DNA from 2 places in the Dialister micraerophilus genome. Region 2 is predicted to be linked to the other one. Evidence: riboswitches for the same ligand, from Rfam matches in the RefSeq annotation. Region 2 holds a riboswitch; the other holds the start of a gene.
What was found. A riboswitch is a leader RNA that binds a small molecule or an ion and turns the genes downstream of it on or off. The one in region 2 is predicted to bind S-adenosylmethionine.
Positions count from the first base shown of each region.

Region 1 (17,082 bases), on a different contig from region 2:
CTGGTCCAAAATAATAAGTTCATTATTGTTCCATTTTATTGCATTCATAATTTAATAACCTCTGCATGTGGAATATTTTTATTTGTAAATTTTTCAGGATTTTCTATATATATATCGGCTATATTTTTTAAGATGTTTTGAAATTTTATGGAGTTTTTATTCATACATTCAAATACTTCGTCTTGTGTTATTATGTTTTTTGAAATTCCTGCAGCAAAATTTGTAATCATACATATGGTTGCATATGCAATACCTGCTTCTCTTGCAAGTTGGCATTCAGGTACATTTGTCATGCCGACAACGGTTGCACCAAATTTTTTAAACATTTTTATTTCTGCAGGTGTTTCAAATCTTGGACCTTCTGTACAAATATAAGTTCCTCCGTTATGTATTGTAATATTAAGTTTATTTGCCTCTTTTAATATTAATTCTCTTATTTCAGGAGAATATGGTTCTGTCATATCTACATGAGCTACTCCATGTAAAATACCATCAAAAAAAGTATTTTCTCTCATTTTAGTCATGTCTATAAATTGATTTATCAATATAAAATCTCCCAACTTATATTTTAAAGTCAAACTACCTACTGCAGATGTGGAAATAATTGCCGTTACACCTAGTATTTTTAATGCATATATATTTGCTCTATAATTAATTTTATGAGGAGGAACAGTATGTTTATTTCCATGACGTGCCATGAAAATTATTTCTTTATTTTTATATATACCAGAAGTATAGTATGAAATTCCGTAAGGAGTTTCAATTTTTTTTTGTTCTGTTTTTTCTAAAATTTTAGGGTCATAAATACCGCTTCCGCCTATAAACGCTAATTTATTCATTGTTATTCTCCGTTTTTATGAGATTTAATATATCATTTTTTGTAAAATTATAATTTTTACCACAGCCATTACATGTAATTTCAATTGCTCCTCTTTTTAACAATTCATTTTGTTCCGACTGTGAAAGAAGTTTTAAAGAAGAAAAAACTTTTTCTCTTGAGCAGGTGCATTTATATTTTATTTTTGTCTCATATATTAATTCAAAATTTTCTTTTTTTATTAGTTCATCTAACGTTTGATTTTTATATAATTCATTTATTTCTTTAAATTTTTTCATATTCCCTTGGGGTAATAATTGAATTAAAAAACCGCTTGCTTTTGTTATTTGTCCATTTATATTCGTGTCGACATTTGTATGAAATTCGGACTCTATTTGTTCTGATTTAATTGTAAAATCTGTAAATATTTTATCAATTGAATTTTCTGTAGTTTTTATAATACTTTTAAAAGGATGTTTAAGTAGTGAGTATTTATTTATTGATAAAATACCTTTATATTTCGCAAGGAATTCTTTTTCGTTTTTTTCTTTTATTAAATTTTCTTGAGAAGTTTTAATATATCCTCTTAAATAATTTACATTATATGCATCTGCAAATATTATTCCTAACGGGCTGTTTGTTTGCCATTGTAATGAAATAGATTCTTTATTTTTAAAGTCTTTTGCCAATAGTACTGTACTTAAAAATACTTTGGATAAAATTGTTGCAGAAAATGCAGATAATTTATGTAATTTTTGTACATTTTGTGTAATTCCCGTAAGATCCGTTGATATAATACGTAAATTGTAAGAGTTTATATAGTGTTTAATATATCCCATGTTTTTCCTCTTTTATAATAAAAAAGACCCTAAACGGATCTTTATATTTTGAGTATGTCTATAGCTTTTTTTCTATCAGGCTTACCGAACACTGCCGATCCTGCAACACAAATATCAGCTCCGGCATCTTTTAACAATTGAATATTTTCTGCTTTGATTCCTCCGTCAACTTCAATCAAAGTATTATATCCGTTATTTTGTATTATTTTTTTGAGTTTTTTTACTTTTTCGAGTGTATAGTATATGAATTTTTGGCCACCGAATCCCGGATTTACACTCATTATTAAAACATAATCCAAAATAGGTAAAATCGGTTCTATGTTATTAATTGATGTTGCGGGATTAATAGCTATTCCTGCTTTTATTTTTCTTTCTTTGATTTCCTGAATTATGCGATCTTGGTGAATACTTGCTTCTTGATGAAATGAAATCATTTGTACTCTGACTTTTTCTAATTCATCTAAATATTTTTCAGGATTAAAAACCATCATGTGTATATCAAATGGTAATTTTGTATGTTTTCTTATAGCATTTATAATAGGTACTCCAAATGTTAAATTTGGAACAAAATGCCCATCCATCATATCTAAATGCAATAAATCAGCACCGCTTTTTTCTATTTCTCTTACTTCTTTTTCTAAATTGGCAAAATCTGCTGATAATAAAGATGGTGCAATTTTCATTTATAAAGCCTCCTCTTATTTTCTTCTATTTCAAGTAATATTTTTTTATAAGAGTTATATCTTAATTTAGAAATTAAATTATTTTTCAATGCATCTAAGACGGCACATTTAGGTTCTGATAAATGTTTACAGTCTGAAAATTTACAGAGTCCGATATAATTATTAAATTCTTTAAATAATGTGTCAATCTTGGAATCTATAAGAGATGTTGTATCTAAGCAAGTAAATCCTGGAGTATCTATAACATAAGTTTCAGAATTTAATTCTACAAGTTCTACATGCCTCGTAGTAGTTTTTCCTCTACCGGTATATGCACTTACTTCTTGAGATTTAAAGTAATCTTTGCCTATTAATTGATTGAGTATAGTTGATTTGCCTGCACCTGACGGTCCTGTAAATGCATTAATTTTATCTGAAAGATTGTATTTTAAGTTTTCAATGCTTTCCGGTACAAATTTTGATATCAATATTGAAGTGTATCCTATTTTTTTGTATAAATTTTCTATTTTCTTTGCATAATCACGTGATAAATCAAACTTATTTATACATATGATAGGTATACTGTTGTTATTTTCAGCTATTGCTATCATTTTATCTAATAGATTTAAATTTATATCAGGATTTTTTATAGCAACAACTAAAACTAATTGATCTATATTTGCCACAGGTGGTCTTTGGAGAGTATTTTTTCTTGGATATATTTTAGTTATGACCGGATTTGAGCCTATTTCCAAGTCATATTCTACAATATCTCCTACCAATAAATTTGTTTTCATTTTTAAATTGCCGCGTGAACGACAAAGTTCTAATTTATCGGTTTTTCCAAGAATTGAGAAATATCCGTTCTCGTTTTTTATAATTATACCTTTCATTACAAATTCCGTTCTTGTACTAAATCATCATTTATATAAACTTGAATTCTTACATCTCCTACACCTGATACGTTTATAGATACGACTTCCCCGGGTGGAACCATATTGTCATATACAGAGTGTTTTCCGTTATCATCAATAGCATAAATTACAACGTGTCGATCAGAACCTGTTTTAGGCATTGAAACACTTACATTTCCGCTCTTTCTTGTGGATTTGGATCTACCGATTACAAGATTTACTACATTTTTATCTGTAAAACCTACAGCCGGATCTTGTGATACTACTATTGAATTCATATCTGATTCTGATGCACCGTCTTGTGATGTAATGCTTCCTAAATTTAATTTTGCATTTGTAAGTGATGCTTTTGCATCTCCTAAAGTCATTCCAACAACACTGGGAACGACAAGTTTTTGTTTCATATTTACTACAACGTTAACTGTTGTTCCTTTATCTACTTTAGTTTTTGCTACCGGATTTTGTGATAAAATCGTATCCGGTTCTTCTTCACTGTCGTTTCCGTTTTCTATTGCACCCAATGATAATCCTAATTTTTCCAATCGTTCTTTAGCTTGTTCTATAGTTAATCCTTTTAAATCGGGAACTAAAATAACTGATCCGCCTTTACTTACAGTTAAATGTATAATTCGTTGTTCTTTGACATTTGTACCGGCCTGAGGTGTTTGTGAGATAACTTCTCCGGCAGGTACTTCATTATCGGATATTTCATCAACGGATACTCTTAAATGTTTATTTTTTAAAATATGTTCGGCAACTTCAACCGGTTTACCTACTACGTTCGGAACCGGTATATTTTCCGTACTCCAAAAATTTCCGAAACTGAAAAATGCCCATGCGAAACAAATGACAAATAACGCTACCATACTTATCCAAATATATTTTTGAGGCATTTGATTCAAAAATTTTAAAAATTTATTTTCTTTTTTTATTTTATTTCTGTTATTTAAATTTGTTTTTAAAATAGGTTTAGTTATAGAATTTAAGTCGTGATCTGCACGTTTATATATCGACATTGTAAATCCTTGTGCTATGCGTAATTCCGAAATAAAATCGGAAATTGTGTCATATCTTTTATCTGGATTTTTTGCAAGTGCAGTCAATAAACATTCTTCCAGCATTGGAGATATTGCCGGATTGAATTTAGTTGGTTTGGGAATATCATTTTGCATATGTTTTAATGCAATACTTACCGCAGTGTCTCCTTCAAATGGAAGATGATGTGTAAGCATTTCATAGAAAACGATACCTAATGAATAGATATCTGTTTTTTCAGTAACTTTATCACCGGCAGCTTGTTCAGGTGATAAATAATGAACAGATCCTAAAATAGATTCTTTGTTCATTATTGTAGATGAATTTACAGCTCTTGCTATACCGAAATCTGTAACTTTTACTTTACCTGATTCAGTAAGCAATATATTATGCGGTTTTATGTCACAATGTATTATTCCGTTTTTATGAGCTTCTTCTAATGCACTACCTATTTCTATAGTAATTCTTACAGCAACGTCAATAGGAATATGCTTATGTAAATTAATATATTGTTTTAATGTTTCGCCTTCAACATATTCCATAACTATATAATGAATAGATTGATCACAACCTACATCATAAATTCCTACTATGTTAGGATGCGATAATTTACCGGCAGATTGTGCTTCGTGGCGGAATCTTACTATAAAATCATTATCTTCAGCGAAATTACTATGAAGAATTTTTACAGCAACAATTCTATCAAGTAAAATATCTTTTGCTTGATAGACATCCGCCATTCCACCGGAACCGATTTTTTTCTCTAATTTATATCTTTCATCAAGAATTTTACCAATCATCATTTTCTCCACAATCAATCATTTTCATAACTAATAAGAATTAGTGATATATTGTCATTTGCACCTGCGTCATATACCAATTCCATTAATTTTTCTGCACAGTTTTTTAAATTTTCATCAGTATTGAATTTGTATTCGGATAAAACTTTATTTATTGTGTAATCTTCCAGCATTCCGGTGAGTCCGTCACTGCAAATTAAAATTACTGAGTTTTTTTCAAGCCTGATTTCTCCTGTATCGACGTCTAAGTCTTCATTTATACCGACCGCACGTGTAATTTCGTTTCTTCTCGGGTGTTTTTTTGCTTCATCTATGGTAATTTTCCCTTTTTTTAAAAGATTCATTACAAAAGAGTGATCTTCAGTAATCTGTTTTAATATTCCGTTTTTAAAATAATATATGCGACTGTCTCCAACATGAGCCCAATATATTTTATCTTTATTTAAGGCAACGGTTATTAAAGTACTACCCATTTGATTTAAATTAGGGTAATCTTTTTTTTGCTCCAAAATTATCTTATTTGCATATAAAATAGACTTCTTCATTACCTCTTCAGAAACAGATACCTGAGGAGTTTCTTTAAAGAAGTCTTTCGCGGATTCTACCGCAATTCTACTTGCTATTTGTCCGCCTTTATATCCGCCCATTCCGTCGGCAAGTATAAAATAAGGATTATTTGAAACATATATATAATCTTCGTTTAATTTTCTGACTAAACCTTTTCTACATTCACCATAAACTCTTATCATGATTTTATTTCTCCGATATGCAGAAACTTAACTTGTTTTCATCTTACCATTTGATATATTTATAGTCAATTTTATCTGTTTTCCAAATATCTTCGTTTTAACTGTCCGCATGCAGCTTGAATTTCATTTCCCATTTGTCTGCGTACTGTAGCACTTTTCCCCATTTTTTCAAGAATTTGTTGAAATTCAAATATTTCTTTTTTTGAAGGTGCAAATAGTTGAATATGTTCAGTTCCATTGACAGGAATCAAATTAATGTGACAATTTAAATTTCCAACTAATTTAGCTAATTCTACAGCATGTTCCGGAGCTGCATTTATTCCCTTTATAAGTATATATTCAAATGTAATTCTTCTACCTGTATTTTCAAAATAATGTTTTGAAGCACGTATAACGTCTTCTATCTTGAAATGCTTACTTGAGGGTAAAATTTCATTGCGAATTTTGTCATTAGGAGCATGGAGGGATATTGCAAGTGTTATAGGTAAATTTTCTTTTTCCAATCTATATATTTGAGGTACTATTCCACATGTAGATAAAGTTATATTTCTATAACTTATATTTAAAATTGAGGAGTCATTACACAATTTTATAAATTTCAAACAATTTTCATAATTTGTTAAGGGTTCTCCCGCTCCCATTAAAACAATTGAATGTACAGAAATGTTTTTTAATTTTTTAAATGCATATACTTGCGATAACATTTCTCCAAATGTTAAATTACGTTCCAATCCATTTCTGGTTGAAGCACAAAATATACACCCCATCGCACAACCGATTTGTGTTGAAACACAAATTGAATTTCCGTACTTATGGTGCATGCAAACAGTTTCTGCCAATGATCCGTCCTTTAATTTAAAAAGAATTTTTGTTGTATTACCGTCATTGGATTGTATACTGTTTATTACTTCAGGTATATAGATACTTGCATTTTCTTTTAACCATTCACGCATATTTTTCGGTAGTTGTTTCATTTCATCAAATGTAAATATGCATCTATGATAGAGATAATCATGTATTTGTTTTGCTCTGAATTTAGGAAAATTGTTTAATGTTATATATTCTTCCAATTCTTTTAATGACTTTCCCCATATGTCCAAACCCATAAATTATCTCCTTTTGAATTTAGCGATAAAAAATCCGTCACTTTTCAGAGTATCGGGCCATAAAGTCAACATCCCGTTTTCAGAATTTATAATATCATTAATAGCTATAGAATCTAAAAAAAATTCTTTCTTTTGATTTAAAAACCAGTCAACAATTTTTTCATTTTCATTTATATTTAACGTACATGTACTGTAGACTAAGGTACCACCTTTTTTTACATATGTTGATGCACATTTCAGTAAATCTTTCTGTGTTGATATTAATGATTCAATAGTTTCTTCCGTTCTACGCCATCTTAATTCAGGTTTATGTCCTAAAACACCTAATCCCGAACAAGGTGCATCTAACAATACTTTATCATATTGTCCAGTTAATGTCGGTAATAATTTTGTTGCATCTTGCAATTTAGGAGTTACTATTTTTACACCCAATCTGTTTATATTTTCTTCTATTAATTTAATTTTATGAGGATATAAATCCCAAGCATCTATAGAACCCTTATTATCCATTAATTGTGCTATTTGAGTTGTTTTACTTCCCGGTGCCGCACACATATCCAAAACTTTTTCATAAGGTTTCGGATCTAATGCATAAGCGGGAATTATGGAAGATATTGATTGTATAAAAATATATCCCTTTTCTAATAAATCTGTTTTAAAAAGATTTACACCATTTTTTATAAGAAAAATATTTGGGAAATTTTCAACACCGGAATATTCAATTTTGTTTTCATCAAATATTTTAATCAGGTCATTTGTTGTAATTTTTAATTCATTACAACGAACAAATAAATTTTCAGGTAAATTAAAAGCTTGTAGAATTTCTTTTGTTTTATTTATACCATAATCTTTGTTCCATTTTTGTATTAACCAAATCGGCTGATTGTAAATCAATGATAATTTTTCAAATTTACTTAACTTGGAAAAATCATTAATTTCAGCTTTTTTTCTTAAAAAATTTCTCAAAATTGCATTTACAAATTTGACATTACCTTGATGTGTAATTTTTTTTGTCAATTTTACGGTTTCGTTTACAGCAGCAGATTCAGGAATTTTATCTAAATATATTAATTGATACAAACCTAAATATAATAAAATTCTTACGCTTTTATGAATTTTATTTATTGAACGATTACTTAATTTTTCAACAATATATTGGAGATAATTGCATTTTCTGCAAATTCCATATACCAATTCAGTTATTAAAGCTTTATCCCTACTAAGTAACTTATGTGATTTAAAAATTTTTTGTAGGCTTAAATTAGCATATGCATCTCTATAAAAAATCTCATATATACACTGATATGCTAATAATCTTTCATTAATTTGTTTAAAATTCGAATTTTTCATTTATTTTTATTTGATATCCATTAATAAAATCACGTGATGACATGCATTTATGATTTTCAGGTTGCAAAGCATAAATTTCTAAAATACCTTTACCTGTAGATACATGAATAATATCATCTTTTAAAGATATTATTGTTCCTGAAGGAATATTTTTATTATCTACATTTTTATAATTTGATTTATGTAATTTTATTCGTTTTTTCCTGAAAAATGTATATGTACCGGGATTCGGATACATTCCACGTATAAGATTATGTATTGTGTTTGCAGGTAAATTCCAATTTATATGTCCGGAAGATTTTGTTATTTTTTCTGCGTATGTTGCTTCTCTTTCGTTTTGAGCTATAGATTCGCTGAGTTTTTTTTCTAAATCATTTAAAACTTTTACAAGTTCATATGAACCTTCTTTTGCAAGAATTTCAAATAAATTTTCTGCAGTTGATTCTTGAGAAATAGGAATTTCCTTTTGTGAAATAATATCTCCTGTATCCATACCTTTATCCAATTTCATAATGGTTATTCCGGTTTTTGTTTCTCCGTTGATTATGGCTCTTTGAATCGGTGCTGCACCTCTGTATTTAGGTAATAATGATGCATGAACATTTATTGCACCATATTTGGGAATTCTTAATATATTTTCAGGTAAAATTTTACCGTAAGCTATGACAACAATAATATCAGGTTTGTATTCACTAATTAATTTATACTGGCTTTCATCTTTTAAAGTTGTCGGCTGGTGTATAGGAATATTTTGTTCTAATGAATATAATTTCACAGGAGAAAAAGTAATTTTTCCGTTTCTTCCGTTTATTTTATCCGGTTTAGTAAATACAGCTATGGGGGTATATTCATTTTTACAAAGCATTTCTAAAGATTGTTTTGCAAATTCCGGTGTACCCATAAAAATTATTTTATATTTATTTTGCAATTATTTGATTACCTCTTGTTTAATGTAATAGCTTTATCAATAAATAAAGTTCCATTTAAATGATCAATTTCATGCTGAACACATCTTGCAAACAATCCTGTTGCTTTTTTCTGTTTTCTTTTACCGCGAATGTCTTGATACTTAACTATTACATGAGCATATCTTTCGACTTCTCCATATAAATCTGAAACTGAAAGACATCCTTCCGTTTCAATTACTTTTGAATCATCAAGCGGTTCCCATTCAGGATTTATATATACATCAAATCCGTCGTTACAGTCTGCAACAAAAATACGTTTTGATAATCCAATTTGCGGAGCAGCAAGTCCTACTCCATTTTCCGCATACATAGTTTTTTTCATGTCTGCAATTAAGTGTTTCATTTTTTTATGTTGCAAAAACTCTTCTTCTGTTACGGGCTTGGCAACTTCTCTAAGTACGGCTTTACCTACTTTTACTACTTCACTCACAATATAACCTCTTTCTTTATAAAATTAACTTTTTAGTTTAATATATAGGATCTACATCTATAATTATATCATTTTCTTCAGAAATAAAAGAATTTCTTATTATTGTTTTTATTGAAGAAAGATTTTTCCCTTTTATTAATATTGAAATATAATATTTGTCTCGAATTTTTTTCAGATTTTCATCATAAGGCGGTACAATTATAACGTCATTTTGATTGTTTTGCGATAAATACTTATATATACGATTAGCTTTATATAATGCTTTTTCATATATTTTATTAAAACTTGATATTTTAATTAATTTTGAAAACGGCGGATAAAATAAAGCTTTTCTATATTCGATTTCTTTTCTGTAAAATTCTTCATAATTATGTTTTGCTATAGATTGTATAACATAATGAGATGGATTATAAGTTTGCAGAATTACTTCTCCTTGTTCTTTATTTCTACCGGCACGACCTGCACATTGAGTAAGTGTATTAAAAGTGTTTTCTGCAGATAAATATCCGGGAGTATTCAACATTCCATCAGCATTTAAAATTCCTACGGTTTTAACATCGGGGATATCATGCCCTTTTGTAACTAATTGTGTACCTAATAAAACATCAAATAATCCTGAACGAAAATCATTTAATATTTGAGCCGAACTTCCTTTTTTTGAAATACTGTCTATATCTAATCGTTTACATTTTAACTCAGGCAAATATTTATGTATTTCATCTTCAATTCTTTGTGTTCCGAATCCTTTATATATCAATTTATTATTACATTTCGGACAAATTGTAATTACATCAAAAAATTTTTCACATGAGTGACATTGTAATCTTTTTTTATCTTTATGATAAACCAATGAAACGTCACAATGTTGACATTTTACAGTATTTCCGCATTTAGTACAAATGAGATATGTAAAAAAACCTCTTCGATTTAAAAAAAGTATAGATTTTTTAGTATTTGTTTTGGTATCTTTTAATTTTTTTAAAAGATATCCGGAGAATAACGAGTAATTTCCTAAAAGGTATTCATCCTGCATATCTATTATATTTATTTTAGGAAGTGGAGTTTTATGAATCCTATAATTAATTTCAAGTAAATCTATTTGTTTATTCTCAACAGAATTATATGTAGATATTGATGGTGTAGCTGCACCTAATATAATTGGGCAATTATGAATTACTGCCAACATTTTGGCTACATCTCTTCCGTGATATCTTGGTCCATCACTTTGTTTGTATGAAAAATCATATTCTTCGTCAACTATAATAAGCTTTAAATTATTAAAAGGCATGAATAAAGCTGAACGAGAACCTATAATAATTCGTGCTTCGCCGTTTTGTATTCTCATCCTGTTGTTATAACGTTCACTTTTATTTAAGTTGCTATGCATAAAAACAATATTCGAACCGAAATATTCAGTAAAGTATGATATGATTTGATCCGTCATTGATATTTCAGGTACAAGTATTAAAACAGTACCGTTATTTAATAATACGTTTTCTGTAGCTCTTAAATAAACTTCTGTTTTTCCGCTACCCGTTACACCTTTTAATAAAATTCCTGAATATTTACTTTCTTTTATTTTTTTTAGTATATTTTTCAGAACATTATTTTGTTCATCAGTTAAAATTTTTTTATCTTTCTTTTTTATTGTATCTTTTATCAAAGAAAACGTTTTTCTGTATTTGTAAAAATATTTTGCTATATTTTTATCACAAACAGCATTTATTACCGAACTTGAAAATCCTTTTTCCTTTAAATTGTCTACAGAAGCTTCTTTGTTTTTATCTAAATATTTTTTTAATTCAAATTGCTTTGGACCGAGTTTAAAATTTATATCGGTATTATTTAATTTTATCCATTTATCTAAAGGACGTTTATATGTAGAATCATAAATTTCTTGAACAGAAAAAAATTGCTTATCTATATATTCTTTAATATTATTTTTTGATAATATCTTTTCTATTGCATCTTTACGTACCGTTTTTACAGAAATATCTATTAGTTCTTTTATTTTGTGATTTTCAGGTATTATGTCCCAATTTATAAAATAACTTATATCTTTTCTTATACCTTTTTTGTCAATTAAAAATAATCTGAGTGCATCTAATAAAGTACATAAATAATATGAAGATATCCAATATGCCAATTGCATCATTGAATCTGAAAACCAATTATATGAATCAATTGTATTTTCAATGTCTAAAACTTTATATGATACTGAATTTTCTTCAATTTCTCTTATTGAAATTACAATACCTTCTTCTTTATGTTTTCCAAAAGGAACGACACATCTCCAACCTATATTTATATAACTTAAATTTTTAGGAATGCGATATGAAAACGTACGATTTAAATGCTTTGATGGTCTGTTTATAAGTATTTCAGCTATAGTTATTTTCATTTTACCCTACTTTTATAAAATAAAGAGATGTAACATTAACTGCTACATCTCTTTATTTTATCACATCTTTTATTTTATACCTGATTCTTTTTTCAATACAGATACTTTATCTAATTTTTCCCACGGTAAATCCAAATCGTTTCTTCCAAAATGTCCATATGCCGCAGTTTGTTTATATATAGGTCTCTTTAAATCAAGCATATCAATAATACCGGCAGGACGTAATTCGAAATTTTTGTTGATTAATTCAACAATTTTTTCTTCAGAAATTTTACCTGTACCGAATGTATCTACTCTTATTGAAACGGGTTTTGCCACACCTATAGCATAAGCTAATTGAATTTCACATTTGTCTGCAATTCCTGCAGCGACAATGTTTTTAGCTACATATCTTGCTGCATATGCTGCAGAGCGATCGACTTTTGTAGGATCTTTTCCTGAAAATGCGCCACCGCCGTGACGTGCCATACCGCCATATGTATCTACTATTATTTTACGTCCGGTAAGTCCTGCATCACCTTGCGGTCCACCGATAACAAATCTTCCTGTAGGATTAATAAAATATTTTGTATCTTTATCAAGATATTTTGCAGGAATAATTTTCTTTACAACATGCTCTATTATATCTTTTTCTATTTTATCATGAGATACTTCCGGACAGTGTTGTGTTGATATTACAACCGTATCAACACGATGCGGTTTATTATCAATGTATTCTACCGTAACTTGTGTTTTTCCATCGGGACGTAAATAATTTAATTCACCGCTTTTTCTTACTTCGGCTAATTTTCTAGCTAATTGTTGTGCCAATTGAATCGGCAGAGGTATAAATTCTTCAGTTTCATTTGTTGCATAACCGAACATCATACCTTGATCTCCTGCACCGATATCATATTTTATTTTCTTGTTTTTCTTTGCCTCTAATGATTTATCAACACCCATTGCAATATCAGGAGATTGTTCATCAATTGATACAAGTACACCGCATGTTTTACTGTCAAACCCATAATCTGAATTTACATATCCTATTTTTTCAATAGTATCTCTTATTACTTTCGGTATATCTATATAACATTTGGTAGATATTTCACCGAAAACATGTACTTGTCCTGTTGTTACAATTGTTTCACAAGCAACACGTCCATCAGGATCTTTTGATAAAATTGCGTCTAATATGGCATCAGAAATTTGATCGGCTATTTTATCAGGATGACCTTCAGTAACTGATTCTGAAGTGAATAATGTTTTATTGGGCATAATAACCTCCATTATTATTTAATAAAAAAACCTCCGCACAGGGAGGAATCTTTCCTCTCATCTGCCAGCTTTTGCTGTTGGAATTAGCACCGTTTCATAATGATGGTTGCCGTAGCTTCATAGGGCCAGTCCCTCTGCTACTCTTGATGAGCGACATAAGTCTCATATTTAATTCAAAATCATTATAAATCTTTATTAATAATTTATCAAGTAAGACTTTTTATAAAACTTGTGAAAGGAAAGCTTTTGTTCTTTTTTCTTTTGGTGATTTAAATAAGTTGTTGGGTTCTCCTTCTTCAACTATAATTCCGTGATCAATAAAAACTGCTCTTGTTGCTACTTCACGCGCAAAACCCATTTCATGAGTAACAACAACCATTGTCATACCTTCGTTTGCAACTTCTTTCATAACATCTAAAACTTCATGTACCATTTCAGGATCCAGTGCCGATGTAGGTTCATCAAATAATAGCGCTTTAGGTTTCATTGCTAAAGCACGTGCAATGGCTACACGTTGCTGTTGACCACCGGAAAGTTGAGAGGGCTTGGCATTTTCTTTATCTTGTAATCCAACTTTTTTTAATAAATTCATACCTCTGGTATAAGCTTCTTCCTTTGATAATCCTCTTACTTTCATAGGTGCAAGCATTAAATTTTTTATGACACTCATGTGCGGAAATAAATTGAAACGTTGAAAAACCATACCAACTTCAGTACGAACAGCGTTAATGTTTTCTTCTCCGTTTAGAGGCATATTGTCAAATGTTATAATTCCGGTAGTAGGAGTTTCCAAACCGTTTATACATCTGAGTAATGTGCTTTTACCTGAACCTGATGGTCCTATAATAACGACAACTTCACCCTCATTGACTTTCAATGATATATCATTAAGAACTGAAGTATTTTCAAATGATTTACTTATATGATTTACATTTATTAAAGTTTTTGTAGCTTCCATTATTTTCTCCGTTCTAAAAATGATACTAACCGAGAAATAGCTAATGTCATAACAAGATATAAAAATGCAACTGTAAGCCAAATCTCAAAAGAACCATACGTTTGTGCAATAATTAATTGTCCTCTACGTGTTAATTCTTCAAATCCAATAACAGAAACAAGTGAAGAATCTTTTAACATTGCAATAAATTCATTACCTAACGGTGGAAGTATATTTCTTAAAGCTTGAGGCAATATTATATGGTACATTGTCTGCCACCATGTTAATCCTAATGATCTTCCGGCTTCCATTTGACCTATATCAATTGATTGTATTCCTGCACGTATGATTTCCGAAACATAAGCACCGCTATTTATACCACATGCAGTAACTGCAGCTAAAAACGGATCAACTCTATGTCCGCTAATCATAGGTAAAGCAAAGTAAATTAAAAATATCTGAACCAATAAAGGAGTACCTCGGATGCAATCAGCATAAATTGTTGCAATAATTCGCAATACACGAATTTGACCGATACGTAATATTCCTATAATCAATCCTATAATCAATCCTATAGCAACGCTTACAGCTGTTATTTCAATAGTTACTCCGGCCCCCAAAAGTAATAATGGGAATGCCTGTTGAATCAATTCAAAATTCATAATTTATCCTATTTTTCCTTTTAAATAAAATTTAAATACAACATGTATAATTTTACATTTAAGAGAATAGTTAGTCAACAATATTATTTAAAAAAATGAACGAAGAGTTATTTACTGAACTCTTCGTTCATTAATTCTCTTAAATAGTTAAACCTTTTTTTAAAAGATTTAAAGTTTTATCTTTACCGAATAAAGAAATCATTGTATATATACCGGGACCCTTTGTTTTTCCTGTTAATGCAATTCGAACAGGTTCAAATGCAAGTTTTCCTTTTATATTAGTCGTTTTCATTGCATTTGTAAAGCATTTCTTTATAAAATCATCTTCAAATAAATCTAATTTTTCAAGATTTTCTATAAAAGCTTGAAGAATTTTTTTACTTGAGTCGGCTTTCATAATTTCTTTATATTCTTCGTTCTTAATTTCTCCAATTGTTCTGTAGAAAATTTTCAGTTCTTCTTCTACTTGCATACCATATGACAATCTTTCTTGAACGTAGCAAACAACTTTTTTAAGCCATTCTTTACGCTCCGGAGAAATCGGTAATGTTTCGTATCCGACTTTAACTATAAAAGGCATCAAAAATTCCAGTAATTGATCGGGTGATAATTCTTTTATATAGCGAGAATTTATCCAGTTCAGTTTTTCAATATCGAAAACCGCATCATTTGATGAAACGCGATTCATAGTGAATTTTTCTATTAATTCATTTCTTGTAAATATTTCTTCTTCACCTTCAGGTGCCCAACCTAACAAAGCAAGGTAATTTACTATTGCATCAGGTAAATATCCCATATCTTTATAAGAAGTAATAGAAGTTGCACCGTGTCGTTTACTCATCTTTTTGTGGTCTGAACCTAGTATCAGTGATATATGTCCGAAAACAGGTGCTTCGTGTCCTAATGCTTGATATATAGCTATTTGACGCGGTGTATTTGATAAATGTTCTTCTGCACGTATTACATGTGTAATTTCCATGTCTATATCATCTATTACTACAGCAAAATTATATACAGGTATTCCGTCAGATTTCATAATTATGAAATCTCCCACTCCTGATGCTTGAAATTCTACATGACCTCGGACCATATCATCAAATTCAAAAACACCATGTGTAGGAACTCTGAGTCGGACAACCGGCTTTCGTCCTTCTTCTTTATATTTTTTTTGTTCTTCAGCTGTTAGATTTTTACAGTAACCTTGATATACAGGAGTTTTTCCTTCTTTGAGTTGTGCTTGTCTACTTGCTTCCAATTCTTCAGCTGTATCATATGCATAGTATGCTTTATCTTCTTTTATTAACTGTTCTACAATTTTTTTATATTTTTCTAAACGCTCAGTTTGTCTATATGGAGCATGAGGACCACCTACATCAATTCCTTCATCCCAATTAAGACCTAACCATTTTAAAGATTCTTTTATATTTTCTTCAGATTCTTTAGTTGAACGTACCGTATCTGTATCTTCAATACGTACGATAAAATCACCATTCATATGTTTGGCAAGTAACCAATTAAATAAAGCAGACCTTGCTCCTCCTATATGAAAAGGTCCTGTCGGACTCGGCGCAAATCTTACTCTAATTTTCTTCTGCATAACAGTGCCTCCTGACAATCAAAGCTGTTGATAATGCAATTATTGCTTTATCGTTTCCTACAGCATCTAATTTTTCATTTGTTTTAGCTTTTATACCTATTTGATTAATTTTTATTTTCAATATTTTTGATATATTAATTTTCATTTCCGGGATATATTTAATAAGTTTAGGTGATTGAGCTATTACAGTTGTATCTATATTTGAAATAACAAAATTTTCTTTTTCTATAATTTCTGAAACTTTTTTTAACATCGTTAAGCTTGAAATATTTTTATATTTAATATCTGTATCCGGAAAATACGTGCCGATATCTGATAATCCTGCTGCTCCCAATAAAGAATCTATTATAGCGTGAATAAGTACATCAGCATCTGAATGACCCTCAAGTCCTTTTTCATTTAAAATTTTAACACCGCCTATGATAAGCGTATTTTTTAAATTTTTTCTATGAATGTCATAGCCTTGACCTATTCTATACATAAGTTTATCTCTATCAATTATCTCACAAAAATGTTCCCAGTCTTCAATTGTTGTAATTTTAAATAATTTTTCATAAC
Region 1 is NZ_CAMUNF010000003.1:72,888-89,969, forward strand. Features, by position in the region: gene mtnA (S-methyl-5-thioribose-1-phosphate isomerase) at 1-48, opposite strand, end outside; gene mtnP (S-methyl-5'-thioadenosine phosphorylase) at 45-839, opposite strand; gene P6922_RS02885 (Hsp33 family molecular chaperone HslO) at 832-1,656, opposite strand; gene rpe (ribulose-phosphate 3-epimerase) at 1,698-2,339, opposite strand; gene rsgA (ribosome small subunit-dependent GTPase A) at 2,336-3,211, opposite strand; gene pknB (Stk1 family PASTA domain-containing Ser/Thr kinase) at 3,211-5,067, opposite strand; gene P6922_RS02905 (Stp1/IreP family PP2C-type Ser/Thr phosphatase) at 5,082-5,816, opposite strand; gene rlmN (dual-specificity RNA methyltransferase RlmN) at 5,888-6,922, opposite strand; gene rsmB (16S rRNA (cytosine(967)-C(5))-methyltransferase RsmB) at 6,926-8,272, opposite strand; gene fmt (methionyl-tRNA formyltransferase) at 8,253-9,200, opposite strand; gene def (peptide deformylase) at 9,209-9,670, opposite strand; gene priA (replication restart helicase PriA) at 9,708-12,071, opposite strand; gene metK (methionine adenosyltransferase) at 12,141-13,328, opposite strand; SAM riboswitch class I at 13,383-13,481, opposite strand; gene P6922_RS02940 (amino acid ABC transporter ATP-binding protein) at 13,549-14,286, opposite strand; gene P6922_RS02945 (amino acid ABC transporter permease) at 14,286-14,927, opposite strand; gene gltX (glutamate--tRNA ligase) at 15,067-16,524, opposite strand; gene ispD (2-C-methyl-D-erythritol 4-phosphate cytidylyltransferase) at 16,508-17,082, opposite strand, start outside.
Region 1: another riboswitch for S-adenosylmethionine. It lies ahead of metK (methionine adenosyltransferase); the one in region 2 lies ahead of P6922_RS00030 (methionine ABC transporter ATP-binding protein).

Region 2 (17,082 bases):
GGATTATTGTAGATAGATTTATTAACTTAAAAACCGAATCACGTGAAGAACTTAATGAAAACGAAAAAGCTTTGAGAAGACGTTTACATCGTTCTATTGCTAAAGTAACTTCAGATTTAAACGGTAAATTCAGCTTTAATACGGCAATCAGTTCAATTATGGAATTAGTTAATGACATGTATCATTTCAGTGAAACTGAATCCACAGTAAGCGAATCTGTTGTTAATGAATGTTTGCGCAATCTTCTTATATTGCTTGCACCTTTTGTTCCACATATAACTGAAGAATTATGGCAACATATACATCAAAATGAGTCCAGCGTTCATTCTGCGTTATGGCCTGAGGTTGATAATTCGGCATTGATTGAAAATGAAGTTGAAATGCCTGTTCAAATAAATGGACGTTTACGTGCAACAATAAAAGTGAATATAAATGATACAAAAGAAGAAATTATAAAAAAATGCCAGGAATCTGAAGATGTTAAAAAATGTTTAACAGACAAAAAGATATTGAAATTTATTGTTGTTCCTAAAAGAATAATTAATATTGTAATAGCCAAATAAACAGTGAAAAACTCCTTATTCGTAATAAGGAGTTTTTCTTGCATAAAGATAAATACTGGTATATAATTATCACAACGATAAAATTCGATTTAATAGGGGTGGGAATATGAAAATTTTTGATGTAGTTGTTATTGGTGGCGGGCCTGCAGGTTTGAATGCGGCAATGTATGCAGTAAGAAAAGAGTTATCTGTTGCGATTATAACTACAGATATCGGCGGACAGATGCTTTTGACAAATGATATAGAAAATTATTTAGGATTTTCATCAATTTCAGGTTTTGAACTTTCAGAAAAAATGGAATCTCATGTAAAAAATTATTCAATAGAATTTATAACAGCACAAGTTTTAAAAATAGAAAAAAAAGAAAACTTTATTACATATTTGGATGATGAAACTGTAATTGAAGGGAAAACATGTATAATAACTTCCGGGAAACGCAGTAGACTTTTAGATATTCCGGGAGAAGCACAATTTACAGGAAGAGGCGTAAGTTACTGTGCAACTTGTGACGGTCCGTTTTATCGTAATAAAACGGTTGCAATTGTAGGTGGCGGTGACAGTGCGGTTCAAGCAGCAATAGAATTGGCAACTATTTCACCTAAAGTGTATTTGTTGGTCAGAAGTCGTATAAGAGCTCAAGAAATTTTAGTTAAGAGAATGAGTGAATATAAAAATATTCAGGTAATGCTAGGGTATACTCCTGAAGAAATAAAAGGAGATAAAAAAGTAAATTCAGTCATAATAAAAAATAAAGAAAACGGACAATTGCAAAGTTTGGAAATTGAAGGTATTTTTGTTGAAGCCGGAGGTATTCCTAATGTAGGATTTGTACCTGAAAATTTAATCAGAAATAATTTAGGAGAAATTGTTACAGATAAAAATTCCGCTACAAATATACCAGGATTATTTGCAGCAGGGGACGTTACAAATAATAAATATAAGCAAGTTATTATAGCGGCCGGAGAAGGTGCCGCCGCTGCTTTGTCAGCACATGATTATCTTTTGATGTCAGGCAAGTAATGAAAATAAATAAATCTGTTAAAGAAATACAATTGCAAAGATTGGAAAAATATTACGGCGAATATAATACCGCACTTGAATACACAAGTCCGTTTACTTTGTTGGTGGCAGTTATTTTATCTGCACAGTGTACAGATAAACGTGTGAATATTATAACGAAAAGAATTTTTCCGAAATTAGATACTCCTGAAAAAATGGTAAAATTATCACAATCCGAATTGGAAAAAGAAATCCGTGATTGCGGTTTATACAAATCTAAAGCAAAACATCTTTTAGGGATGTGTAATGTACTTCTGAAAGAATACAATGGAGAAGTTCCGCATTCATTTGAAGATTTAATAAAATTACCGGGTGTAGGTAGAAAAACGGCAAATGTTGTAAGAAGTGTTGCTTGGGGATATCCTGCAATAGCTGTAGATACTCATGTTTTTCGTGTATCAAATAGACTTAATCTTGCTAAAGGCAAAAAACCGTTAGATGTTGAGTTGGAATTGCAAAAGACAGTTCCGAAAGAAAAGTGGTCTGCATGCCATCATTGGTTGATTTGGCACGGAAGAAAATTTTGTCACGCAAGAAATCCTGATTGTAAAAATTGTTTTTTAAGTGATGTCTGCCCGTCCAATACATTAAAAAAGATATAATGAAGAATGCACTTGAAAGAGTGCATTCTTTTAAATTTGTCAAATGTTAAATATATTTGGTATTGTATATATAGTTATAATGCAAATCAGGAGATAAATATGAAAAAAGTTATATTTGATATTGACGGAGTTTTGTTCAGTGAAGAAAATTATTTTGACGTAGCTGCACTGACAATTCAAGAATGGTTATACGATTCAATATATTTGGGATTACCGACAGAAGCAGATTTATGTAATATAAAAAATACTAATAGAGGAAATATTTCTTCAACTAGATACTATTTGTGGGGAAATGATAAATTAATTCATTTTCTTAAGAGCAAAGGTATAAATTCAGAGTGGGATATGGTGCATGCTTATTTGTCTACAACCATAGGATTAATGGCAAGAGAATATTTTTTAAAAACCGGGGAAAAATTAAATGTTTGTATAAGTACCGAAAAAGATATAAAAAAAGCAGGTCTTGTTTTAATGGGACTTTCAATACCTGGTTCCGAAGAAATATTGAGTTTTTGGCAAAATATTTTAAAAAATGATGCAAACGGAATAGAGATATTTGATTTTTTATTGTTTGAGTTCGGAAAATATTTAGAAAATGTTAAATGGTTACAATTACAAAGCAATTTTTGGAATATGCACAAAGAAACATTTTTAAATATTTATCTAGGTACAAATTTATTTATAAGTGAATTCGGTAAATTTCCATATAACGGTAGAAAAGAAGGATTTATAAAATTTGACAAATCGCTTGCACCTGCATCAAAAATAAAGGCAATGTTTCAGCAAATAAAACAAAAAGGATATAAAATTGCTATAGCAACAGGAAGAAAACTTATAGAAACAGAAATTCCTTTTAAGCAAAATAATTGGTTGGAAGAATTTGATGAAGAATATATAGCAACTGTATCAGATGCTGAAGATGTTTCGAAACTTTTTAAATGTAAAATACCTGATAAACCCGATCCATTTATTTATTATTGTGCTATGTTTGGAAGGAAAAAGGAAAATTATTTAAATTATTTAAATGGAGATATTTTATTGGGTGAAAATGATAACTATATAATAGTAGGAGATTCAATAGCTGATTTTCTTGCTGCAAAAAAAATCGGAGTATCTTTTATCGGAATAACCGGCACATATAAATTTTCAAGTTTGGAGAATATTTTAAAAAATGAAAATTGCGTTTGTGTTGATTCAGTATTAAAAATATTAGATATTTTATAAAATCCGGATTTTCCGGATTTTATTTTAATTATATTTGATAAATTTAATAAATTTTATTTTAAAAAATATATATATAAGTGCTTTTATGATAAAATATCAATATGATGTTGTATATTAGTTAAGAGGTATATATTTTGAATTTTCTTCCTAGAATATATGGACAATCAAAGATACAAAAATCACTTAAGCGTATGGTATCAGATGATACATTGAGTCATACGATTATTTTTTATGGAGATGAAGGTTTAGGCAAGACAACGGCCGCTATCGATTTGGCAGCTGTTTTAACTCGTAAGAATGATAAATATCAAAAAGAAACTGAAATGTGGTTTTCTGAAGATGTTTCAAGATATCAAATTTTGACAACATCAGATAAATTATTATGGTATATAAGACCTTTAGGATTAGAATTAAAGTTTGAACAGTTTCGTATTTTTTTTGAAGAAATGAATTCATTTGATAATCAAGTTCATGTATGTATTATTGATGAAGCTCAAAGTATGATGCCTCCTGTTGCAAATGCATTACTCAAAACTTTGGAAGAACCATTGAATAATGTATATTTTATTTTGATTACTCATGAGTTAAATTCGTTGCTTCCTACTATTATTTCAAGAGCGGAATTATTTCCGTTTTTCCCTTTGAATAAGGAAGAATATATACAATTAATAAATGATTTCCATGATAAATTTACTTTACCTTTAAATTTAAGTGTTGAAGAATCTTTTAGATTGACTGAAGGCAATCCCGGAATGACATTGTCTTTTTCATCTAATAACAATTCTGTCGGATTTGAAGAGGCTTTGAAATTTTGGGAAATTTTTTCTGAAAATAAAACAGCATTTTACAAATTGACCGAAAAAGAATTTAAAGATCGAGTTGAATTCATTCGGTATTTGAAATGTCTATCTTTGATTGGGCAAGATTTAATGGTTATTGCATCAACAGGTAAAACTGATTTTATAAGATGTGTTAATTTTAAAGATATCGAAAAAATAATTGTACAAAAATGGACATATGAAAAAGTTTGTAAAGCAATAAAAATATTAGACAAATCTTTGAAGGCGTGTAAGAGATATATATCAGTGAAATTGATTTGGGATATGATACTTGTTGAATTCGAACATATACAGAAAGGCGATATAGGATGGAAGGTGTAATAGGGGTAAGATTTAAGCGTGCCGGAAAAATTTATTATTTTAATGACAACAGTCTGGATTTACATTTAAATGACGGTGTTATAGTAGAAACATCCAGAGGCATGGAATACGGACACGTTGTTTTGAAACCGACAAGTATAAGTATTTCAGATGAAAATTTACCGCTTAAATCTGTTATCAGAAAAGCAACCGTTAAAGATGAAATACAGTTAAAAAGAAATAAAGAAAGAGAAGAATCGGCTTTTGATATTTGTTTAACTAAAATCAAAAAATTTAATTTTCCTATGCGCTTATTAAGAGTTGAATATACATTTGACAGGAATAAAATAGTATTCTTCTTTACAGCAGACGGGAGAATAGATTTTAGAGAATTGGTTAAAGAACTTGCTGCAGTATTTCATGCAAGAATTGAATTAAGACAAGTCGGTGTTCGTGATGAAGCAAAACAAGTAAATGGAATAGGTCCCTGTGGACGTCCGCTTTGTTGTGCTAATTTTTTAGGTGAGTTTGCTCCTGTTTCCATAAAAATGGCGAAAATACAAGGTCTCTCTCTTAATCCTTCAAAAATTTCAGGTGTATGCGGTAGATTAATGTGTTGCTTAAGATATGAAAATGATCAATATAAAAATGATCCTGAAAGACGCAAGACTTGTTGTAAAATGAAAAAAAGATATGATAATCCGAATTTTTTTGTCGGAATGAAGGTAATTACAGAAGAAGGTTCGGGTCAAGTTGTTTATGTGAATTCACAAAAACATACTGTTAAAATACAATTCGAAAGCAATCAAGTGAAAATTTTACCCTGGAGTGAGGTTGAAGAAGCTGAAAATGAGTAACTGGATTTTAAAAGAAAATGAACGATTGGATGATTTGATTCGTGACGGTATGAAGATTATTCAACGTACTGACGGATTTTGTTTTTCTATCGATTCGGTGTTATTGGCACATTATGTTTCAATAAAAAATAAAGATAAAATAGCAGATTTAGGAACAGGAACCGGAATTATACCATTACTTTTATCGGCATTAGGTGCAAAAGATATTGCTGCATTTGAAATAAATCCTATTATGGCAGATATTGCGAAAAGAAATGTCAGCGGTAATAAAAAGAATGACATAATTAAAGTTTTGGAATGTGATTATAAAAAGATTAAAGAATATTATCCGACCGGAAGTTTTACATCTGTAGTTGCAAATCCACCATATAGAGATATAAAAACCGGAAAAATAAGTAATAAAGAAGCTGTTGCAACTGCTTGTTATGAAATTAATGCTACAATTGAAGATGTATTTAAAACAGCTCAATATTTACTTAAATACGGTGGAAGGTTGACTATGGTTCACAGAGCTGACAGATTATGTGACTTGATAACATATGGTAGAAAGTATAAAATGGAAGCTAAGCGAATGCGATTTATTTATGCACGAAAAAAACATAATGCTGTAAGAGTTTTAGTGGAGTGGAAGTACGGTGGAAATGTAGAAGTCACTGTTGAACCGCCACTCTTTTTACATTATGATGATGGAGCATATACGGAAGAAGTGCTTTCGATTTATGGAAAGGAATAAAATGAATGAAGTGAATAAAGGTACATTATATCTTGTACCGACTCCGATAGGAAATTTATCGGATATAACTCAACGTGCAATAGATATTTTGGCAAATGTGGATATTATAGCTGCGGAAGATACAAGACATACCAAACTTTTGCTTAATCATTTTAATATCCATAAACGCATTATTGCTTATCATGAACATAATAAGCATGTGGCGGGAGAATATTTAATAGAGCAATTAAGAATCGGTAAATCGATAGCACAATGTAGTGATGCAGGTATGCCTGTAATTTCAGATCCCGGTTATGATTTAGTAAAAAAAGCATTGACAGAAAATATTTCTATAATACCTTTGCCGGGAGCAAATGCAGCTTTAACAGCATTGATTGCATCAGGATTGGATAGCAGACAATTTGTTTTTATAGGATTCTTGCCGAAAACAAATACCAAAAAGAAAAAAATATTAAAAGATATTTCAAATTTATCTATGACACTTATTTTTTATGAAGCACCACATAGATTGAAAGAAACTTTGGATATTTTATTAAGCGAATTAGGCAATCGTTATGCGGTATTGGCTAGAGAACTTACTAAAAAATTTGAAACATTTGAGCGAAATACCTTAAGTGAATTACGCAAAAAATTGGATGAAGAATCGGCAAGAGGAGAATACGTTATATTGGTGGAGGGTTTTAAAGATACAGAAATAAAAAAAGAAGAAGTGGAAAAAGATTGGAAAAAAGTTGCACTTTCTTTAGTTGAAAGTGAACCTTTAAAAGATGTTTCACGCAAAATAGCTGTAGAATTTAATTTATCTCGAAGGGAAGTATATCAATATTTGATAAGTAAGAAAAATGATTGATATACTTGAAATGGTTGTTAGGATTTAAATAATATAAGGGGAGAATTTTATGTCTGAAAAACAAGCTTTTTATATTACAACGCCAATTTATTATCCAAGTGCGAAATTACATATCGGACATACATATTGCACAACAGTCGCAGATACTGTAGCAAGATTTAAAAGATTGGATGGAAAAGATGTTTTCTTTTTGTGCGGATCTGATGAACACGGTCAGAAAATTGAACAAAAAGCTACAGAAGCAGGGGTAACTCCAATTGAGTACGTTGATAAAATTGTTAAGGGATTCCAACAATTATGGAAAGAACTTAATATAAGCAATGATGATTTTATACGTACAACTGAGGAAAGACATATTAAAGTTGTACAAAAATTATTTCAGAAAGCTTATGACAAGGGTGATATTTATAAAGGTAAATATGAAGGTTGGTATTGTGTACCCTGTGAAACATTTTGGCCTGAAAGCAAATTACTTGAAGGAAATTTATGTGCAGATTGTAAACGTGAATGTAAACGGGTAAGTGAAGAAGCATATTTCTTTAAAATGTCAAAATATGCTGATAGATGGTTGAAATTTATTGAAGAAAATCCACATTTTATAGAACCTGAATCAAGAAAAAATGAAATGATTCAATTCGTAAAAAACGGTTTGGAAGATTTATGTGTATCACGTACAAGCTTTTCATGGGGAATTCCTGTACCTTTTGATCCTAAGCATGTAGTTTATGTATGGTTTGATGCGCTTACAAATTATTTAACAGCTGTAGGTATAGAAGATGATAAAGAAAAATTTAAAAAATACTGGCCTGCAGATGTACATTTGGTAGGAAAAGAAATAGTAAGATTTCATACTATTATTTGGCCGATTATGCTTATGAGTTTGGATATTGAAATACCGAAACAAGTTTACGGACACGGTTGGCTTGTGGTTGAAGGTGAAAAAATGTCTAAATCAAAAGGTAATGTGGTAGATCCTATTCCTTTGATACATGAATTCGGTTCGGATGCAATACGTTACTATTTAATGAATGATATTCAACTTGGAAGTGATGGTAATTTCGGTAGAGATAGACTTATAAACAGAATAAATTCAGATCTTTCAAATGATTTAGGGAATCTTTTATACAGAACATTGTCAATGGTAGAAAAATATAGAAACGGAATTGTTTATAAAGGTGATATAACCGGAGATAAAGTAATTGAAGATGCGTCATTAAATATTGAAAAAGATTTGATAAATGTTTTAGAAAATTATAAATACGGAATGAATAATTGGAAAATTAATGATGCTCTTAAATCAGTATGGACATATGTTCGTTCGTTAAATAAATATATAGATATAACTATGCCGTGGACATTGGCAAAAGATGAAAGCAAAAAAGATTTATTGGATGCAGTATTATATCATTTGTGCGAAGGACTTAGAGTTGTATCTATATTTGTTTCCCCAGTAATTCCTATAGCAGCTGAAAAAATGTGGAATCAATTAGGGTTAAAAGATTTTAAATCTGTACAATTATCAGATGTTACTTGGGGAAAATTTGAAGAAAATACAAAAATAAATAAAGGGTTACCGATTTTTCCGCGTATTGAAGAAGAAAGTAAAACTGAAACTGAAGAAGTTAAAAATAATCACAATCAAATAACAATAGATGATTTTTCCAAAGTAGAATTGGTTGTAGCTGAAATTTTAGAAGCTGAAAAAGTAAAAAAATCATCAAAACTTATTCATTTAAAAGTTTCTTTAGGAAATGAAGAAAGAAGTGTAGTGAGTGGAATTGCGGCATTTTATAAACCGGAAGATTTAATAGGTAAATGTGTGATTTTGGTATCAAATTTAAAACCTATAAAATTAATGGGAATAGAATCTAAAGGTATGATTTTAGCTGCAAGTAAAGACGGTAAATTAGAAGTTCCATTTGTTAACATGCCGGCAGGAAGCAAAGTAAAATGATTTTTTTTGATACCCATGCGCATATGTACGATAAAGCATTTGATAAAGATAGAGATGAATTGTTGAAATTGTTGGAAAAACTGGAATATAAAATAGTTTGTCCATCAGAAAATTATGAAACATCTTTACAATCAATCGAATTGTCCAAAAAATTTAAAAATTTATATGCTGCTATAGGTATACATCCATATTTTGCTGAAATTGATAAGAAATGTGATTTAAAAAAAATATTCGATTTGGTAAAGGCAAATAGTGAAGTTGTTGCTATAGGTGAAATAGGACTTGACTATTACGATAAAAATAATGATAGAGAAATTCAAAAAGAATATTTTATGAATCAAATAAATATTGCTCAAGAAACAGATTTACCGGTTATTATTCATGATAGAAAAGCTCATGGAGACATATTTTCAATTATAAAAAAAATGAAAAAGCATAATTTGAGGGGAATAATGCATTCATTTAGCGGAAGTATTGAATTTGCAAATGAAATGATAAAATCGGATTTTTATATTTCATTTGCAGGTCCTGTAGCTTATAAAAATAGTAAACGAATAAAAGAAATTGCAAGAATTATTCCACTTGAAAGAATGCTTATAGAAACGGATAGTCCATACATGACTCCACCTCCATTTACAGGACAAAGAAATACTTCGTTGAATTTGTACTATATTGCAAAAGAAATTGCTGCTTTACGTAATATTTCAATAGAAAAAATAATAGAAATAACATATCAAAATGCAATGGATATATATGGTTTGAGATAATGTAAAAATACGTGAATTTTTATTTCACGTATTTTTTTTATTTTAGAAATATTTGCTGTTTATGTGTTTTTATGTAAAAATAACTATATAAAAGTAATGTTAATTTATCAATAAATGAGGTTTTATTAAATGAAAAAATTTTCATGGCTTGATGTAACAAGTCGGATTAATATAGCTGTTGTAGGTGACATAATGATGGATCGATATGTCAGGGGGCGTGTAAATCGCATATCTGAAGAAGCACCTGTACCTATATCAATATTTGAATCCTCGGAAAATATATTAGGCGGCGCTGCAAATACTGCTGCAAATGTAAAAGCTTTAGGTTGTAATGTGTATTTATCCGGAATGTTGGGTCAGGATAAAACTAAAGATGAAGTTTTAAATCTTCTTGATGATAAAAACATAAATAGAGATGCAGTTTTTGCAAGAAAAAATCATTATACAACTGTAAAAACAAGGTTTTTAAATAACAGTCAACAAATTATGCGTTTGGATAATGAAGAAAAATTGAAAATTTCAGAAGCAGAATCTGATAGTATCTTATTATGGCTTGAAAGTTTATGTGAAAATTTGAATTCGGTAATTATATCTGATTACGGTAAAGGTGTAGTATCAAATGAATTAACATGTAATATAATTTCATTGTGTAATAAAAGAAATATTCCTGTTTTAATAGATCCAAAAGGAATCGAGTGGGAAAAATATTCAAATGCATTTGCCTTGACTCCAAATGTAAAAGAGCTTTCAAAATATTGTGGATATTTAATAGAAAATAAAGATGAAAGTATTGTTGAAGCAGGGGCAAGAATTCGTAAAAAGTTAAACTTGGACTATTTAATAGTAACGCGTTCCGAAAAAGGTATAACTTGCATAGGGGAAAATAAAATTATTCATTGTCCTGCATTTGCAAAAGATGTATTTGATGTTTCGGGTGCTGGAGATACAGTAATCAGTGTAATTGCAACTGCAATTGCATGTGGAGTTGAAATGTCGGAAATACTGGAGGCAGCGAATATAGCTGCAAGTATTGCTATTTCACACGTAGGTACATATCAAGTTAAAAAATCCGAATTAGAAAATTATTGTGGAGATTTTAAAAACTTTAAAAGTGTTTTCAATCAAAATGAAATGGATGAATTTATAAAATTAATAAAAAAGTGGAAAAATGAAGGTGAAAAAATAGTATTTACAAATGGATGCTTTGATTTATTGCATAGAGGACATGTGACTTATTTAAAAAAAGCCGCACAATTAGGTACACGATTTATAGTCGGTGTAAATTCTGACAAATCCGTTAGCAGATTGAAAGGTAAAAAACGTCCTATACAAAACATTGAAGATAGAGTATACATACTTAATGAATTACCTTATATTGATGCCATAGTAGTATTTGATGAAGACACTCCGCTAAATTTGATTTCCTTATTAAAACCAGATGTTTTGGTAAAAGGCGGAGATTATAAAAAAGATGAAATTGTAGGGAGAAATTATGCAAAAGAAGTTATTGTAATTCCTTTTGTAGAAAACTGTTCAACAACGAATATAATAAATAAAATTTTAAAAATTAATAAATAACATAAAAAAACTGCACTTTTAAAATCAGTTATAATTTTAGGAGTGCAGTTTAAAATTTGGAATTATTTACATTTTATGTTTATTCCATTTGAAATTTGTTTTTTATAAAAGAAGACTAAAAATGTTATAAATACAGCATCAATTAAACCTGTTAAAAATAATCCTAAAGATGTTCCGAAGCTTTCTAACATTGAACTTACAAATAAACTGCCGAAAGGGGCACTTCCCAGATAAACAAATGTATATAAACTCATAATTCTGCCCAAGTAATTTTTATTAGATGCAATTTGAATAGCAGTATTACAATTAACAAGGAAAAGTGTTACACTGAATCCCATAAAAATAAAAATTGTTATTGATATAAAGAAATTACTTATATAACTTACCGCCGACAGTTCAAGTCCGCAAAGAATAGCATTTATAAAAACCCATTTTTGGCTTAATTGCGTTTTTGCAGCAGCGGATATTAATCCTCCAATCATTGATCCGGTACCGAAACCGAAAAGAATAAATCCGAATCCGTTTACACCTGCATGTAAGACTCTATCTGCAAGTAACGGCCCGTATGAACCGAAGTTTAAGATTAATCCGCTTACTATAGCCAAAGCTATTAAATTGCATAAAATTATAGGTTTTGATTTTGCATGTGTTATGCCCTTTTTTATTTCTTGTGTTGCATTTTTTGTAATTGAATTGCTTATAGAAGATTGTGCTTTCATTTTTTTATATGCAATGAGTACGGGTATTATTGAAAGCGCATTTAAGAAAAAAATGATATCATAAGGAAAGAAATTTATAAGAAAAGCTGCTAATAAAGGGCCAATCATTCTTGTTAAATTGAAATTTGTGGAGTTTAAACTTATTGCACTGTGAAGAGCATCTTTTCCGACAATATCAGGAAGAAAAGACAATCTTGTAGGCATGTCTATTGAATCTATTGTTCCTACAACGAATGCAAAGAATAAAATCCAATAATAATTTGCATGTCCGCTTAAAATAAGTATCCCTAAGCAAACAGATTGGATGATATACATACATTGTGTAACGGTTAAAATTTTTTTCTTGTCATGTCTGTCAATCCAGAAACCTATGAAAAGTGAAAAAATAAAACTTGGTAAAAATTGTACCGCTCCGAGTACACCAAGTAAAAATGCGGAATTTGTAATTTCATAAACAAGCCATTGTTGTGCCGTAAGTTGCATCCAAAATCCGATTAAAGCAACCCATTGACTTGACCAATATAACCTATAGTCCCTTACTTCAAGGGCAGGAAATTTGCTTATAAGATTCATTTTCACCTCTAAAATTATACTTTGATAAGAATATAATAGCACAAATTTGAAAGGATATATAAATGGCAAATAAAAAGAAATTATTTTATGCAGTTAAAGTAGGAAGAAATGTAGGTATATTTTCAGATTGGGAAATATGTAAACAACAAGTTATAGGTTATCCCAATGCTGTGTATAAAGGTTTTTATAATAAAAAAGATGCTGAAGAATTTTTGTTTGAAAATAATTCTATAAAAGAAGAAAGTAATGAAAATAATATAATTGCATATGTAGACGGTTCTTATATACCTTCAAAACCGGAATGTTTTTCTTTCGGAGTGGTTTTAATTGAAAATGGAAAAATTGAAAAATATTCAAAAAAAATCATCAACAAAGAAGAAGCAATGATGCGAAATGTTGCAGGAGAAGTTTATGGGGCAATGTATGCAATAAATTTATGTTTAGAAAGAAAGGGTAAAGTGCTTAATTTATATTATGATTATACAGGTATAGAAAAATGGTGTACGGGTGAATGGAAAACAAATAAAATATTAACTAAAAAACTTAAATTATTTTATGAAACTATAAAAGATAAAATAGATATAAGATTTCATAAAGTTGAAAGTCATACGGGTGTTAAATATAATGATTTGGCGGATTCTCTTGCAAAAGACGCCTTATTTAATTAAAAAAGCATTTTCCTAAATCGTTAATGATTTGAGGAAAATGCTTTTTATTAATTCCATGCAGCTTCTATTGTACCTTTGAATGTTTCTTTTATAAATTGTTTTACTGCGTCGGATTGATATGCAGATACAAATGTTTTGTAGTTTTCATTATCTTTATCTTTTGCACGTGTAGCAATTATCATTACTGCAAGGGGATTGTCTTTATCTTCAAAGAAAATACCTTTTTCTTGTGGAGATATTCCGGCACTTTGTACAAAATTCATTGTAATAACTGAAGCATCAACATCATCTAAGCTTCTTGGTAATTGCGCTGCTTCTATTTCTTTAAAGTTCAAATTTTTAGGATTAGAAACTATATCAGCAGGAGTAGCTTTTATTCCAACGCCTTCTTTTAATTTAATTAAACCTGCTTGTTCAAGTAATTGTAATCCTCTACCTTCATTGGTAGGGTCATTTGGAATTGAAACAGTTGCATTATTAGGTATATCATTTACATTCTTGTAATTGTTGCTATAAATACCCATTCTCATCAAAATAGCATCTCCTATATTAACTAAATCAGTATTATGCTGTTTGTTAAAATTTTCAAGAAAGGGCTTATGTTGATATACAGCGATATCTATGTCGCCATCTGCTAAGGCCTGATCCGGAGTAATATAATCTGAAAATTCTTTTACATGTACAGTCAGACCATGTTTTTCCGCTTCTTTTGCTGCTGCTTCTACTACTTGCGCATGTGGACCGGCAGTTGCACCTACTGTAATTTCATTTTTAGTTGAGGATGCGGAACCACATCCTTTATCTGAACAACATCCTGATAATAAAATGGCTGCAGATAATATTGCAATGCCTCCTAATAAAAACTTCTTCTTCATAAAATAACCTCCATTATTTTTTATTTGTTTTACGTGATAAGTAGTTTCCTGCGAATTGAACAAGTTGAACTATCACGATTAACACTATTATTGTGACAATCATAACGTCTGCTTGAAAACGTTGATATCCGTAACGTATAGCAAGATCTCCAAGACCGCCGCCGCCAATTGTGCCTGCCATTGCACTGGTTCCTATAAGAGTTACTATAACAACCGTTATATTTTCGATCATTGAGGGTAATGCTTCAGGAATAATTACTTTTTTTATAATTTGTAAAGGTGAAGCGCCCATAGATTTTGCTGCTTCAATCAATCCTACAGGAATTTCACGCACTGAAGTCTCTATTAATCTTGCAGTATAAGGTATAGATGCAATTGTTAATGGAATTATTGCTGCATTCGTTCCGATTGATGTTCCTGCAATCATTCGAGTTATAGGGATAATTGCTACCATAAGAATTATAAAAGGTATTGAACGAATTATATTTACTATAAACGATAACGGTTTATTGCAAAATGAACATGAAAGAATTTTTCCTTTTTCAGTAACTACAAGCAATATACCTAAAGGTATGCCAATAACTGCAGATAAAAGAGAGGAAACAAACAACATGTATAAAGTTTCTGCCAATGATTTAAATAAAAGATTAATTATTATTGGAGACATACCCTAAGACCTCACTTTCTATAGGAAGTGTTTTCAAATATTTAAATGAGTTTTCTACATTATTTTCAGCGCCGTCAAGTAAAATAATTAATGTTCCAAACGGTGTTTCTTGAATGTAATCGATATTAGCATATAATATACTGACATTTAAATTATAAAAACGAATTAAATGCTCAATAATAGGTTCATTTGTGACAGCACCTTTAAATGACAATGAGAGTACCATTTTATCGCCTTCAGAATGTTTTGTTTTTATCATGCTATAAAATTCTGAATCTTCAGGTAAGTTTAAATTTGTTGAACCTATAAATTTTTTCAGTGTTTCAGTTTTTGGATTGCTGAAAAGATTTATTACAGAACCTTCTTCTATAATTTTTCCGTTTTCTATTACAGCCACATGATTTGCTATTTTTTTAATAACTTCCATTTGATGAGTTATTAAAATTATTGTTATTCCTAGTTTTTTGTTTATTTCTTTTAATAAATTTAAAATTGATTTTACAGTTTCAGGATCAAGTGCACTTGTAGCTTCATCCGATAAGAGAATAGAAGGTTGAGTTATTAATGCTCTTGCTATTCCTACACGTTGTTTTTGTCCTCCTGAAAGTTGTGAAGGATATTTATTTTTATGATTGGTCAAACCTACTAATTCAAGCATTGAATTTATGCGTTTTTCTTGCTCTTCTTTAGGTGTATTTGATAATTCTAAAGGGAAAGCGATATTCTTATATACGGTACGATTTGAAAGAAGGTTGAAGTGTTGAAAAATCATTCCGATTTTTTTTCTTTCATTACGTAATTCTTTTTCTGATAATTTAGTAATATCTTTACCGTTTATGATAACTTCTCCCGATGTAGGAGTTTCAAGCATGTTTATGCAACGTATTAAGGTGGATTTACCGGCACCTGATTGGCCGATAATTCCAAATATTTCACCTTCTTTTATTTTTATATTTATATCGTTTAAAGCATTAGTTTTATTATCATAAGTTTTATAAACATTTTTCAGTTCTATCATGCGTTCTCCTTATAAATTTAATAAAAAAACTTTCAACGGAATGATGAAAGTTGTTTAATGTTCATCTTTCGGGAAATCCGATGGAATTGGCACCGTTTCAATATGAATGGTTGCCGTAGCTTCATAGGGCCATTCCCTCAGCTACTCTTGATGAAATATTCAGTTGTTGTAAAGTTAGCTTATATTACTATTTATTTTCAAATGTGTCAATAGTTTTTATATTAGATTTTGATATAGTTTTGATATATTTTTATTTAATGATATAATCAATTAAAGAGATATTTAAATAAAGGAGGATGCTATGGGAGTAAATCAGCGTTTAGTAAATCCTATTACAGACAAACTTTTTGATGCTATACTTATGCTTGAATCAAGAGAAGAATGTTATGAATTTTTTGAAGATTTATGCACTATAAGTGAATTGAAAGATATGTCGCAACGGTTAGAAGTTGCAAGACTATTAAAAGAAGGTGCAAAATACGATAAAATAGAAGAAAGTACCGGGGTAAGCACAGCAACTATTTCACGTGTGAAAAAATGTTTGAAATATGGTGCTGACGGATATGTAAAAATTTTGAAAAGAATGGAAGAGACTTCTGACGATAAATAATTTAACTTGACAATACAATAGTAAAGTTTTATATTATTGTTAAATGTAATGAAAGAGAAATGCGTTACAAATGAAATTATTAGAGAGTCTGTGGTTGGTGGAAACAGATAATTTTTTTGTAGACGATACCGCTCTTGAACAGAAAATTTGAAATTAAGTAGAATTTTCCGGTTTGCATCGTTATTTGCTTAGGAGAGAAGCATTTGCTTTAATTGGGTGGAACCGCGGAATTTAACTTTCGTCCCTTGAGGACGAAAGTTTTTTATTTTTAAAGGAGTGTAATTATGATTACTATTGAATTGAAAGACGGGAGTAAATTAAGTTTTGAAGAACCGATAACTCTGTTTGAAGTTGCAAAAAAAATTTCACGAAGCTTAGCTAAAGAAGCACTTGTTGCAAAAGTTGACGGTAATGTTACAGATTTAAGAAATTTAATAAAAGACGGCACAAAAATTGAGTTTTGCACAAAAAATGATCCTGAAGGTTTGGCTGCATTAAGACACACTGCTGCGCATGTTATGGCACAAGCCATACAGCATTTATATCCGGGAACAAAATTTGCTATAGGACCTGCAATATCTACCGGATTTTATTATGATATAGAATCTGAACACGTATTTAAACA
Region 2 is NZ_CAMUNF010000001.1:2,976-20,057, reverse strand. Features, by position in the region: gene leuS (leucine--tRNA ligase) at 1-563, shown strand, start outside; gene P6922_RS00100 (NAD(P)/FAD-dependent oxidoreductase) at 670-1,584, shown strand; gene nth (endonuclease III) at 1,584-2,225, shown strand; gene P6922_RS00090 (HAD family hydrolase) at 2,325-3,449, shown strand; gene P6922_RS00085 (AAA family ATPase) at 3,584-4,609, shown strand; gene P6922_RS00080 (PSP1 domain-containing protein) at 4,597-5,445, shown strand; gene P6922_RS00075 (tRNA1(Val) (adenine(37)-N6)-methyltransferase) at 5,438-6,178, shown strand; gene rsmI (16S rRNA (cytidine(1402)-2'-O)-methyltransferase) at 6,180-7,028, shown strand; gene metG (methionine--tRNA ligase) at 7,078-8,982, shown strand; gene P6922_RS00060 (TatD family hydrolase) at 8,979-9,749, shown strand; gene rfaE2 (D-glycero-beta-D-manno-heptose 1-phosphate adenylyltransferase) at 9,879-11,327, shown strand; gene P6922_RS00050 (MFS transporter) at 11,390-12,619, opposite strand; gene P6922_RS00045 (ribonuclease H family protein) at 12,682-13,287, shown strand; gene P6922_RS00040 (MetQ/NlpA family ABC transporter substrate-binding protein) at 13,335-14,162, opposite strand; gene P6922_RS00035 (methionine ABC transporter permease) at 14,176-14,829, opposite strand; gene P6922_RS00030 (methionine ABC transporter ATP-binding protein) at 14,810-15,847, opposite strand; SAM riboswitch class I at 15,906-16,004, opposite strand; gene P6922_RS00025 (YerC/YecD family TrpR-related protein) at 16,149-16,457, shown strand; T-box leader at 16,497-16,706, shown strand; gene thrS (threonine--tRNA ligase) at 16,742-17,082, shown strand, end outside.